3 regions of the Brevibacillus sp. LEMMJ03 genome follow, and region 3 is predicted to be linked to each of the others. Evidence: predicted binding sites of a transcription regulator. Region 3 holds the regulator's gene; each other region holds the start of a gene.
The links. Region 3 encodes LexA, which represses DNA repair genes until DNA is damaged. Its sites were predicted from a motif close to CGAACATATGTTCG; they were not measured.
Positions count from the first base shown of each region.

Region 1 (4,098 bases), on a different contig from region 3:
CCGGAAAAGCGGAAAGCCGTCGCCGCCATCTTCCTGAGCTCGGCCCTGGCTTCCTTCCTGACAGGGATTACGGAGCCGATTGAATTCGCGTTCATGTTTGTGGCTCCCGTACTCTATGTGGTTCACGCCGTCCTGACGGGTATTTCCGGCTATGTTGTGTACGCCCTGGGCATCAAACACGGCTTTGGCTTCTCCGCGGGTCTCATCGATTATCTGGTCAACTTCCATCTGTCGACCAACGCGCTGCTGATCATTCCGGTCGGCCTGGCATTCGCCGCGGTTTACTACTTCCTGTTCCGCTTCCTGATCGTCAAGCTGAACCTGAAGACGCCGGGCCGCGAAGACGACGAAGAGGGGACGGCAGCCCAAGCGTCCGGCAGCGGCACGATGCAGGAAAAGGCGCAAAAAGTGCTGGCCCTCATCGGGGGCAAGGAAAACATCGTCAGCGTGGACGCGTGCATCACCCGCCTGCGGCTGGTCTTGAAGGATGACAAGGTCGTCAACGAAAAAGGCCTGCGCGATCTCGGGGCGGCCGGCGTAATGAAACTGGGGCAGGGCAGCGTACAGGTCGTCTTCGGTCCCCAGTCGGAAGCGCTGAAGGACGAAATCAAAAAGATGTAAGCCCCGTATCGACGCTCGCCAGACGACGATGCACTTTCCCACCCGGCCGCGCCCTGCCGCGCCGGGTGGGCTGCTTTATGTCGGCACGACATTGTTGTCACAGGGAGGAAGACGATGAAACGATTGTTGGACTGCACTGCTTCCGATTTTTCGCAGATGACCGGGCAGGATTTGAAGCAGGCGATCAAGGCCTCGGAAGGGCGGGTGCTGGTGGCCGAGGTGATCTCCGCCGTCGCCCCGCTCTACCCCAGCGTCACCAACGCGGAACTGGCCGCCGCCTTTGGAGCCGACATGATCCTGCTCAATTTCTTTGACGCGTTTCAGCCACACGTGGAGGGACTGACCGCCTCCGCACCCGATGAGACGGTACACGAGCTAAAACGGCTCATCGGACGTCCCGTCGGCCTCAATCTGGAACCGGTCGATCCACAGGCCAGACCGGCGGAACAACTGCTCACCCTGCCCCCAGGGCGGCTGGCCTCGGCGGAGACCTTTGCCGAGGCGAAACAGCTCGGATTTGACTTCCTCTGCCTGACCGGCAACCCCAAGACCGGAGTGACCAACCGGGAAATCGGGCAGGCGATCCGCACCGCCCGTGAAGTCATGGGCGAAGACATGTTGATCATGGCCGGGAAAATGCACGGCGCTGGCGTAGCAGATGAAGCCGGCGGCGATTTGGTGGGAGAGCAGACGATCGTCGGATTTATCGAAGCGGGGGCGGACATCATCCTGCTCCCCTCGCCCGGCACCATTCCCGGCATCACGCTTGATGCGGCCAAAGCCATGGTCGATCGGGTCCACCGCCACGGCGCGCTGGCCCTGCTGGCCACCGGCACCAGCCAGGAAGGGGCGGACGAGGCGACCATTCGCCAGATCGCGCTGAACAGCAAAATGGCCGGGGCCGATCTGTATCACATCGGCGACGCTGGCTACACCGGCATCGCCATCCCGGAAAACATCATGCACTACTCCATCGCCGTACGCGGAAAACGGCATACCTATGTGCGGATGGCCGCATCGGTCCTGCGGTAACGCCAGGCAGCACAACGAAGCGGTTTCCCCGCGGGCACTTCCGTTCGGGGAAACCGCTTTTCTTCATCACGGCACCCGCCCGGCAAACGGGGCGGTCAGCGCCGCTTCGCTCTCCCTTTGCAGTTCCCGCTCAAACGACTCCAAGCGCCGGAGAAAATCCTGGCAGGCAGGAACGCTTTGGGGCTCCATCATCGCAAGCTCGTACGCCAGTGTCTTTTTCCAGATTTCCAACTGCCGTTTATTGGCTTCCCGGGCTTCCACCTCTTTCCCCCCCGACCGATCTCTCGCCGTATCGTTCTGTGATCTGCTCGCCTCTTTTTTTGTCATATCAGCAAAATCAAACACTGAAACAAGTCGCGCAGTTCGCATTTCAGCTTTCTGGCCAATACCGGCAGATGGTTCGCCTTGAAGTCGTACTCGCCCTTTTCGTACTTCAGGTAGGTAGACGCGTTCTTGAAGCCCAGCGATTCCGCCATGTCCTGCAACGTGATCCCCGTTTCGAGCCGTCGTCTTGCGATGAACTCCAGGTTGACCCTGTCCAATCGGCATCCCCCTTTATTTGCCAAATCAGCAAATTCTTAACCATTATCATACCGTTTCAATTTTCACAAAGTCAACATGTTCTTTGTCAAATTAACAAAGTTGTGTTTTCCGTTATGGAAAATTGTTAGAATGATTATTGCCATAGCGGAAAGGTTGTGACGAATGATGTCAACAGTCGGTCAACGGATCAAATGGCTCCGGGAACAAAGGCGGTGGTCCCAAATCCAATTGGCCGAAAAATTGCAGATTCACAACACGGTGCTCTCGCGGATTGAGTCGGGTGAGAAAAAGAGCGTGGACAACCATCTGCTCTCGAAAGCTGCCGATGTGTTCAACGTCTCCGCCGATTTCCTCCTCGGCAAAACGGATGACCCGACACCGTCGTGGGGAACCCGGAAAAACCCGGAGGAGCATATTTCGTTCTTTGACTTGGAGGGATTGAGCCCATCCGAGATTGAAGAAGTGAAAAAGCACATCGACTATTTGCGGTGGAAAGCCCGACAGTCGGACAAACAATGACCGGCAGGGGCAGGACGTGCCATTCCGAACACCTGTCCCGTCCCGTGCACGGCATTTTCTTTTTGTCGCAAAACCGAACATATGTTCTTTTGCAAAAAGGGGGAATGAACATGCTCCGCGATTACAAACAAACGGATCTGGAAAAATGGGTGGGCGCTTTTTATGCCGAACTGGGGATGCGGCATGCGGGAGATCTGCGCGAGGAAGCGGTCGCCGACGCCCTCGGCATTGATCTTGTGTACCGCCCTTGCCCGTCGATGCGGTACGAAGCCGGCCGCTACCGCTGCATCACGATCAATTCCGCCCTGCCCAGGCCGGTCCAGCGGGAACAGTTTTTTCATGAGCTGGGTCACATTTTGCGCGGTCACACCGGGAAACAGCTTGAGATGAGAAAATCGTTCCGCGACCTGCAGGAGGCTCAGGCTTCGCAGTTTCAGCTTTACGCGGCCCTGCCGTTTTTCATGGTATCCAAGTTGAGACTCACCGACTGCCAGACCCATCCGGCCTGCTTGCTGGCCCAGGAGTTTGGAGTGACCCGGCAGCTCGCCGAAAAACGGCTCGCCCAGATTCGCCGCCGCATCATCAGCGAACGCCTGCACCGCCAGTTTGTCGCCGGCCTCCACGGCAGGGGCCCGCGTCCCGCTTGAGATCCGCTCTGCCGCCGGAGCATGTCCGAAACATGTCCCATTACGGGAAGCGTCCCCGCACGAAAAGACGCGGTCCTTTCCAATAAATCAGCGCCGAACACATGTCCGGCGCTTTGTTTGTGGTCCATTCAGTTGGCTGCTTCCTGATCCAGTTCGATCCACATTTGTGCCCATTTCTCGACGCCTTTGATGATCGGTTCCAGTGCGCGTCCTTTATCCGTAAGCGAATATTCCACCCTCACCGGAGCGGAATCCGTATAGACCTCCCGATGTACGAGTCCTTCCTTCTCCAAATCCTTCAGCCGTTCCGACAAAAGCCTGCCGCTGATCGGAAGCGCCTCTTCAATCGCACAAAAACGCTGCGGTCCCGAAAGAAGCTGGTGCAAGATCAGCCCTGTCCAACGCTTGCCGAGCAGATGCATGGCTTTTTCAAACTTCGGGCACAGAGAAGACTGCTTCATGGAAATCACCTCATTCTCCATTCAGTATACCGCTCTTTTTTACTTGCATCAAAACCTGGACTGTAACAATCGGGCGGAATGGGCCGTGTAGTCGATTCCCGTAATGGCGGGCATGACGTTTGCCGTCTACGGCTGCAGCCCATTTCAAATGGGGCCGGAAAACGCGGCCGTTCCCCCGCCCGTATGCCGCCCCCTGCGGATCGGCATGCTAGTGAATGGAAACGTCAGGAGGTGAGTGCTCCATGCCCGGCCAAAAGGACAGGGCCAAGGCCATT
Region 1 covers NZ_VKJN01000012.1:13,560-17,657, reverse strand. The annotation lists gene nagE (N-acetylglucosamine-specific PTS transporter subunit IIBC) at 1-621, shown strand, start outside; gene FOI68_RS15610 (DUF7916 family protein) at 736-1,653, shown strand; gene FOI68_RS15605 (hypothetical protein) at 1,720-1,914, opposite strand; gene FOI68_RS15600 (helix-turn-helix domain-containing protein) at 1,977-2,195, opposite strand; gene FOI68_RS15595 (helix-turn-helix domain-containing protein) at 2,359-2,715, shown strand; gene FOI68_RS15590 (ImmA/IrrE family metallo-endopeptidase) at 2,826-3,362, shown strand; gene FOI68_RS15585 (winged helix-turn-helix transcriptional regulator) at 3,491-3,823, opposite strand; gene FOI68_RS23555 (hypothetical protein) at 4,066-4,098, shown strand, end outside.
Region 1: FOI68_RS15590 (ImmA/IrrE family metallo-endopeptidase) is a predicted target of LexA. The motif match lies at 2,790-2,803, and genes of this name have one in related genera.

Region 2 (4,098 bases), on a different contig from region 3:
CGATGTGTTCCAATGGCATGAACATACCTCTTTTCTTAGAGCTCCGCCTTCAGCTCCAGTATCAAGTCGCGCAGTTCGGCCGCGCGTTCAAACATCAGGTTGCGCGCCGCTTCCTTCATTTCTTCTTCCATCCGTTCAATCACGGCCAGGCGGTCTTTCTTCGACATCTTCTTGAAGTCGGCGTGCGGCAGGTATTCGGCTTTCTCTTCCGCCACCCGCGTCGCCTCGATCACTTCGCGGACGGCTTTCTTCACGGTCTGCGGCGTAATGCCGTGCTTTTCATTGTACGCGATCTGGATGGAACGGCGCCGCTCCGTCTCCCGGATGGCCGCTGCCATGGAGTCGGTGATCCGGTCGGCGTACATGATGACGCGTCCCTCGGCGTTGCGGGCCGCCCGGCCGATCGTCTGGATCAGCGAGCGCTCGTTGCGGAGGAACCCTTCCTTGTCCGCGTCGAGAATCGCCACCAGCGACACTTCGGGCAGGTCCAGCCCCTCCCGCAGGAGGTTGATCCCGATCAGCACGTCAAATTCCCCCAGCCGCAGGGAGCGCAGGATCTGCATCCGCTCGATCGTCTTGATGTCGGAGTGCAGGTAGCGCACCTTGATCCCGATTTCCTTCAGATAGTCGGTCAGGTCCTCGGCCATCTTTTTCGTCAGCGTCGTGACCAGCACGCGCTCATCCTTGGCGATCGTGGCCCGAATCTCGCCGATCAGGTCGTCGATCTGCCCCTTGATCGGCCGCACGGAAATGGTCGGGTCGACCAGGCCGGTGGGGCGAATCACCTGCTGCACCACGACCGGGCAGTGCTCCAGCTCGTACGGTCCCGGCGTGGCGGAGATGTAGATCGCCTGATTCACCTTGGACTCAAACTCTTCGAAGGTGAGCGGCCGGTTGTCCCGCGCCGACGGCAGACGGAAGCCGTGCTCGACCAGGACGTCCTTGCGCGCCCGGTCCCCGTTGTACATCCCGCGAATCTGCGGCAGCGTCATGTGCGACTCGTCGATGATGACGAGGAAGTCTTTCGGAAAATAGTCGAGCAGCGTGTACGGTGGATGCCCCGGCGGCAGCCCCGTCAGGTGGCGGGAGTAGTTTTCGATGCCGGAGCAGAAGCCCATCTCCATCATCATTTCCATGTCGTAGCGGGTGCGCTGCTCCAGGCGCTGCGCCTCCAGCAGCTTGCCCGCGGCGCGCAGTTCGGCCAGCCGCTCTTCCAGCTCCGCCTCGATGCTCTGGATGGCCCGCTTCATTTTCTCCTCGCGGGTCACGTAGTGGGATGCCGGGAAGATGGCGACGTGGTCGCGCTGGCCGATAATCTCTCCGGTCACCACGTCAATCGCCGTGATCCGTTCGATCTCGTCTCCGAAAAACTCCACGCGGATCGCCTGTTCGCCGTGGGACGCGGGAAAGATCTCCACGACGTCCCCGCGGACGCGGAAGGTCCCGCGGGTGAAGTTGATGTCGTTGCGGTTGTACTGGATGTCCACCAGCCGGTGCAGCACTTCGTCCCGGCTTTTCTCCATCCCGACGCGCAGCGACAGCACAAGCTCCCGGTACTCTTCCGGGGAACCCAACCCGTAAATGCACGAGACGGACGCGACGATGATCACGTCCCGCCGCTCGAACAAGGCGCTGGTGGCCGAGTGGCGCAGCTTGTCGATCTCGTCGTTGATGCTGGAGTCTTTTTCGATATAGGTATCCGATTGGGGAATGTACGCTTCCGGTTGGTAGTAGTCGTAGTAGCTGACGAAGTATTCGACGGCGTTTTTGGGGAAAAACTCCTTGAACTCGGCGCACAACTGCGCAGCCAAGGTCTTGTTGTGGGCGATCACCAGCGTCGGCTTGTTCACCTGGGCGATCACCTGCGCCGCCGTAAAGGTTTTTCCCGTACCGGTCGCCCCCAGCAGCGTCTGGTGCCGCTTGCCCGCCTTTACGCCCTTCACCAGTTCGGCAATGGCGGTCGGCTGGTCACCGGACGGCTGATACTCCGATACCAATTCAAAACGGTCCATTCCCTCGTTCATCTCCTTGTCACATGTCATTTTCCATTATAGCACAATCGTTCAAAAAATAAGCCGGAATTCGAACAAATGTTTGTCTTCACCCGCCGCCCGCTTCTGCCGATACTGATAGTGAGTCTCTACGTATGTGTGAACGACACACCCGACATGTCAGGGAGGATCGCCATGGCAGACACAGGAAGCGTTACCAACAATCCTTACATACAGCCCAGTTGGAGCTACAAGGGCAAAAAAGAGTTTACCACCGAGCTGGACCAGAACGCCTTTATGAAACTGCTGCTGGAGCAGTTGAAAAACCAGGACCCGCTCTCGCCGATGGACAACTCGCAGTTTATCCAGCAGACCAGCATGATGACCATGGTGGAAAAAATCACGAAAATGGCCAACCTGATGGAGCAGTCCAACAGCAGCATGCTCACCCTGCGCGAGTATGAGGGCCTGATCGGGAAGACGGCCACCTACGATTTGCAGAAGGTGGACGAGCTGACCGGCGAAGTGACACACGAGAAAAAGACGGGCGTCATCGAATCGGTCTCCATGGATAACGGCAAAATCTACTTCCGGATCGCGGGCGAGCAGACACCGATCCCGCGCGAATGGGTGAGCGGCCTGGAGTCCAAGGGCATGACCGGGACCGAACTGGACAACAGCCTGAAGTACGCGGAAATGATCGGCAAGCAGATCTCCTACAAGGAGACGCAGCAGGTGGACAAGGACGGCAATCCGGATACGACGGACGACATCACCACCGTTGACGAGATCAAGAACGGCGTGATTGTCGGCTTTACGATGAAGGACGGCAAAGTGGAATTCCAGTTGGACAACGGCAAGACCATCAAGCTGGAAGACGTGACCGGCATGTCGGTGAAGCCGGACAACCTGCCGATGAACAACACACTCCAGTACGCCCAGGTGATCGGCTACACGATCACCTACACCGAGACGGCCACCAACCCGGACGGCACCACGTCCACCACCGAAAGCACCGGCGTGATCAAGGCGGTCAGCATGAAGAACGGCATGGTGGAGTTTGTCCTGGAAGACGACAAAAAGGTGAAGCTGAGCCAGATTGTCGGGTTCGAAGCAACTGCGCAATAACCCTAGCGCGAGCCCTCACACAAGACAAAAAAAACAGCCGTACCGGCCGAACAGGCAGGTGCGGCTGTTTGGCTTTCGCGGGCCCGTTTCATTCACGGACGACGACGGTCCCGGTTTGTCCGTCCACATAAACGGTCAGGTCCACCTTCGTTTCCACGCCGCAAAAGCAGTGGGAACGCGACTGCCGGAACGAGAGATCGTAGGCAAGCTGCCAGGTCTGCCCATCCGTATGCGGCCGATCGCCGCGGACGTACACCAGCTCCAGCGGGTACGCGGCAAGCAGGGCCTGAACCGCCTGCTGTTCAGAGACGGCCGCGGCGGGCGAGGGATAGCGGATGGCGGCCCAGTCAGGCAGGGCGAGCGACACCTCCTTGATCGAACCGTCCAGCGGATTGACGGAAATAGTGTACGCACCTTCTTCCTCCCGCTCGTCCTCCCAAAAGACGGGAATGCCGTTGACGACCGGATCGGCGGTGATCCAGGTCCGGTTTTCTCCTCCCGTATCCTGCACGCGCAGCTTGTGGGTACCGGCCGGCAGCAGGCGCTCCAGCAGGGCAGTGGCGGCCGCCCAATCCCGTTTTTTGTCCGTTGGGCGCCCCCCGTGCAGCCCATCGTCCAGCACGACGCGGATGAGCCGGCCTGACGCGGCGTCCGTTTCCAGCAGGACGTGGATGCGCAGCGCCGGGCTCACGTCGCGGGGAAACTGGCCCAGGGCATACGCTTTGTCCCGGTCGCCCACGCCTTCGTCAAAAAACCCCCAGATAAAAAAGCGGTGCTGCTCGCCGCTGTCCCGCGCGTCCGTATAGACGGTCACCGGCAGCTTTTGCACATCCGCCCCCAGTGCCCGCCTGACCAGTTCCTGCGCTTCCGCTTCTGTCCGCGCTGTCCATGCTTCTCCTGTTCCCGTCACGGTCAGCGTGCGAACCTCCGCTTGTTGACGGGATGCCGCCAGCCGGCTCCCCTTCACGGCATCCAGCGC
Region 2 covers NZ_VKJN01000013.1:84,893-88,990, reverse strand. The annotation lists gene uvrA (excinuclease ABC subunit UvrA) at 1-19, opposite strand, end outside; gene uvrB (excinuclease ABC subunit UvrB) at 36-2,012, opposite strand; gene FOI68_RS16755 (flagellar hook assembly protein FlgD) at 2,187-3,119, shown strand; gene FOI68_RS16750 (YcdB/YcdC domain-containing protein) at 3,208-4,098, opposite strand, start outside.
Region 2: uvrB (excinuclease ABC subunit UvrB) is a predicted target of LexA. The motif match lies at 2,084-2,097, and genes of this name have one in related genera.

Region 3 (4,098 bases):
CTCCAGCAGGGCTTGATAGGGATCGTCGCCGGGAATGCCGAAATAGCGGGCGAACGCAGGCTCCGTTTTCATTCCGTTCCGCTTCAGCTCCCGGATACCCTCTCTGGCCTGTTCGCCGGAGAGGGCCAGCAGGCGGGCCTCCATCACCATGTGGCGGTAGGCGTTTTGCCGATCGGCGGGTACGGGCTGGGCGAACAGTTCGAACGCAAATCCGCCGTGCCAAAAGGAAGTGACGCTGGACGGCACGCCGTTGACGTCACAGCGTTGCTGGGAAAAGCCGTCCTGCCGGCCAAACGCATCGCGAACGAAGCGATCGAATGCGTCCAAATCGCTCGCGCAGCAGATCACGTCCAAATCGCTGTCCGCCACGTCGATGTCCAGCGGAATCGTTCCCGCCAGCACCGGCTGGTATGCCTGAAGCCGCTCCATGATGCCCAAGCGGTGGATGGCCTCCCAGGCGGCGCGCTGTCGGGGGGTTCCCGCTTGCAGATACGTGAGGTCGTGCCAGTTGTTCACCTCAGTCTTCCTCCTGCGGGGGAAGCGTTTTGACAAACAGGACGCGGTCATGCCCCCGGCCGTCGTAATTGGATTCTGTCAGCGCCGTCCGCCCGTACCGCCGGGGTTCGGACGGGGCTGATCAGGCAAAAATGTGGACAAGGATGAAAAGAATGATGCAACGGATGGCGCCCTGATCCGTATATCCTTACAGAAAGGAGTGTACCCGATGGAGATACTGCTGTGGATCGTCATCGTGGCGTTGTTTGTCGCAAGCATCGCCGGTATTTTTCTGCCGGTTTTGCCGGATACGATATTGCTGTGGGCAGGGTTCCTGCTGTACCACTTTGTCCTCGCCGAACCGGGAGCCGGGCTGCCGGCGTCGTTCTGGTGGGGGATGGCGGTGCTGAGCGTGCTGCTGTACGGAGCCGATTTGCTGACCAACATGTACTTCGTGAAGCGGTACGGCGGTTCCAAGTGGTCGTCGATTGCCGCGGCGGTCGGCATTTTTCTCGGGATTTTCCTGTTTCCGCCGTTCGGGATGCTGATCCTGCCGTTCCTGTTTGTGGTGCTGGTGGAGCTGTTCGTCTCCAACCAACCGCTCGAGCGGGCGGTTAAGGCGGGCGTGGGATCGCTTGTCGGATTTCTCGGCAGCGCGGTCGTCAAGGTCGTCCTGCAAATCGTGATGATCATTTGGTTCTTCATCGCCGCCTTGTAGGCCCGTGAATCGAATGGGCAGCGGGATGCAACCCCTGCCCCGGATCGTTCCGGTCTGACCGCGACGATACACAGAAAGGAGCCCGTATCTTTCGCCTACGGTCGGGAAAGATACGGGCTCCTCCTTTTGCTAGTGAATCAACCGGTACACCCCGATCACTTTCCCCAGAATCGTGACCGAGTCCAGAATGATCGGTTCCATCGTGGAGTTTTCCGGCTGCAGGCGGAAGTGGTTTTTTTCCTTGAAGAAGCGCTTGACGGTGGCTTCGTCCTCATCGGTCATGGCCACGACGATGTCGCCGTTGTTGGCCACGTTTTGCTGGCGCACGATGACGTAGTCGCCGTCGAGGATGCCCGCCTCGATCATGCTGTCGCCCGACACGCGGAGCATGTACACCTTGTCCGAGGTGACGATGTGCTCCGGCAGGGGAAAGTAATCCTCGACGTGTTCCACCGCCGTAATCGGCTGCCCTGCCGTTACCTTCCCGATGACGGGCACACGAACGACGGATTCTTCGAAGTCCTCCTGGTAGCGGTCGCCATCGGTCAACAGCTCAATCGCGCGCGGCTTGGTGGGATCGCGCCGGATCAGCCCCTTCTTTTCCAGCCGGGCCAGGTGACCGTGGACGGTGGAGCTGGAGGCCAGCCCGACGGCCTCGCCGATTTCCCGAACGGACGGAGGATACCCCTTGTCGCGGACTTCCTTGCGAATGAAGTCGATAATGGCTTGTTGTCTATTGGATAGCTTGGACATGGACCACACCCCTGTTTTCTCGAACATGTTTTCTATATTATACCATGGGATCTTGCGTTCGACAAACATAAGTTCGATTTCAACTTGACACAAAACACATGTTCGCATTATGATGAGAACAAGACGATAGAACGTATGTTTGCAGGGGGATGGTATCATGCATGCAATTTCCGCACACAACCGCTTTGCCAAAAAACCGGAGCGCCGCAGCCGCATCGGTGTGACACGCGGTCAAGCATTGGTGTTTTTCGTGGTATTCTCTCTCTTTTTTTACTTCTTGACAGAACTTGTGTTCGCATCGGAGTCGGCGTCGGTCGTTCCCGTGAAGGAAGTGACGGTTCAGCCGGGGGACAGCTTGTGGAAAATTGCCGTCCAGTACCAGGACGAAGCCGGCATGGAAGTGCGTGAACTGGTGTACGCGATCAAAAAGATGAACCGGCTGGACAACTCCAACATTTACCCCGGACAGCGCCTGGCTGTTCCCGTCGGAGAGTAGACGGCAGCGCAGGCAGCGGAGCAGGCCCAAGTATTTCCTTTCGTTTGCGTTGTGCCGCCGATGTGTTATAATAGAGCGGCATTACCGAGAGTAGGGGGAGAGGCTGTGGTAACCGACGCGGAAATCAAACGGATCAACGAGTTGGCCAAGAAATCCCGCGAAGAGGGCCTGACCGACGAAGAAAAACAGGAGCAGCAGGCGCTGCGGCGCAAGTACATCGATGCTGTCAAGGCGTCCCTGCGGGCCAACCTGGAATCGATCCGCTATGTGGAAGATCTTGAAGACAACGGTCCCAAACATTAAGATAACGTGTACTGGCACAGGAAGGCATCCACGCATGACGCTTGGATGTCTTTTTCTACGACGAAATGGGCCGAACAGGGAGGAATGCGCATGTCGTGGCTGGTTGTCGCAGTGGGCGGCGCCGTGGGATCAATCATGCGGTACGGATTGGGCTTGGTGATGAACCAGCCGGGCTGGCCGGCAGGTACGTGGGCGGCCAACGTTGTGGGTTCGTTTTGCATCGGGCTCTTGTACGCCTGGGGAAAGGAGCGGGGGTTTCTCTCACCGGAGCTGTACCTGCTCTTCACCACCGGGCTGTTGGGCGGCTTTACGACCTTTTCCACCTTTTCTCTGGAGGTGGTCACCTTTTTCGGAGACGGGAACATCGGACGCGGATTGGCGTATGTGCTGCTCAGCGTAGGCATTGGCCTGTTGGCCTGCGGAGCCGGGGTCTGGCTGGGCCGGCATGTGGGCTGAGCCAGCCGCGTTCGAAGCGAAAGGAGTATGGACGTGACGATTCGGCATCCGGATTACGAACGGGAACAAAAACGGCTGGATGAAACGGTGTCCGCCATCGAACGGGAGATCGAGATGCTGCGCGAAGAAGTTCGGGAAGTGACCGACGACTACGTGAAGCAGGTGGTCGCTTACAAAAAGGCCAAGGAACTGCGGTATCTGGAAGACCAAGGGAAGGACAAACCGTACTTCGGCCGGGTGGACTTTCTCAAGGACGAGACGTACGAGCTGGACATCGTCTATATTGGCAAGCGCGGGATCGTCCGGAGCGATACGTTTGATGCGCTGGTCGTGGACTGGCGTGCTCCGATTGCCGGCCTCTACTACAGCGGCGAGAGCAAGGACGCCTTCTACCGGACCGACAAGGGCATCGTCCGCGGAGAAGTTCGCCTGAAGCGGAACTTTGCCATCGAAAAGGGGAAGATTACCGGAATCTACGACGGGGCGGTCAAGGAGACGATCCACCGGGAAATGGGCCATCCCGACGAGTTTCTCCAGGAAGGGTTTATCGATGAGTTTCTCGCCGCCAATCTGAACCAGACAAACGACAGTCGGCTGAAGGACATCGTGGCGACCATCCAGTCCGAACAAAACGACATCATTCGGGCGGACAAAGACCGTCCCATCGTCGTCCAGGGGGTGGCCGGGAGCGGGAAGACCACCATCGCGCTGCACCGCCTCTCCTACCTGATTTACAACTACCAGGACTCGATGATGTCGAAAAAATTCATGGTGTTTGCGCCGAACCGCCTGTTTCTCAACTACATATCGGACGTGCTTCCGGAACTGGGTGTGGATGACGTCCAGCAGGCCACGTTTTTGGACTGGGCGGCCAAGC
Region 3 covers NZ_VKJN01000010.1:185,887-189,984, reverse strand. The annotation lists gene FOI68_RS14630 (DUF4269 domain-containing protein) at 1-516, opposite strand, end outside; gene FOI68_RS14625 (DUF456 domain-containing protein) at 725-1,213, shown strand; gene lexA (transcriptional repressor LexA) at 1,343-1,966, opposite strand; gene yneA (cell division suppressor protein YneA) at 2,124-2,462, shown strand; gene FOI68_RS14610 (DUF896 domain-containing protein) at 2,568-2,765, shown strand; gene crcB (fluoride efflux transporter CrcB) at 2,856-3,221, shown strand; gene FOI68_RS14600 (HelD family protein) at 3,255-4,098, shown strand, end outside.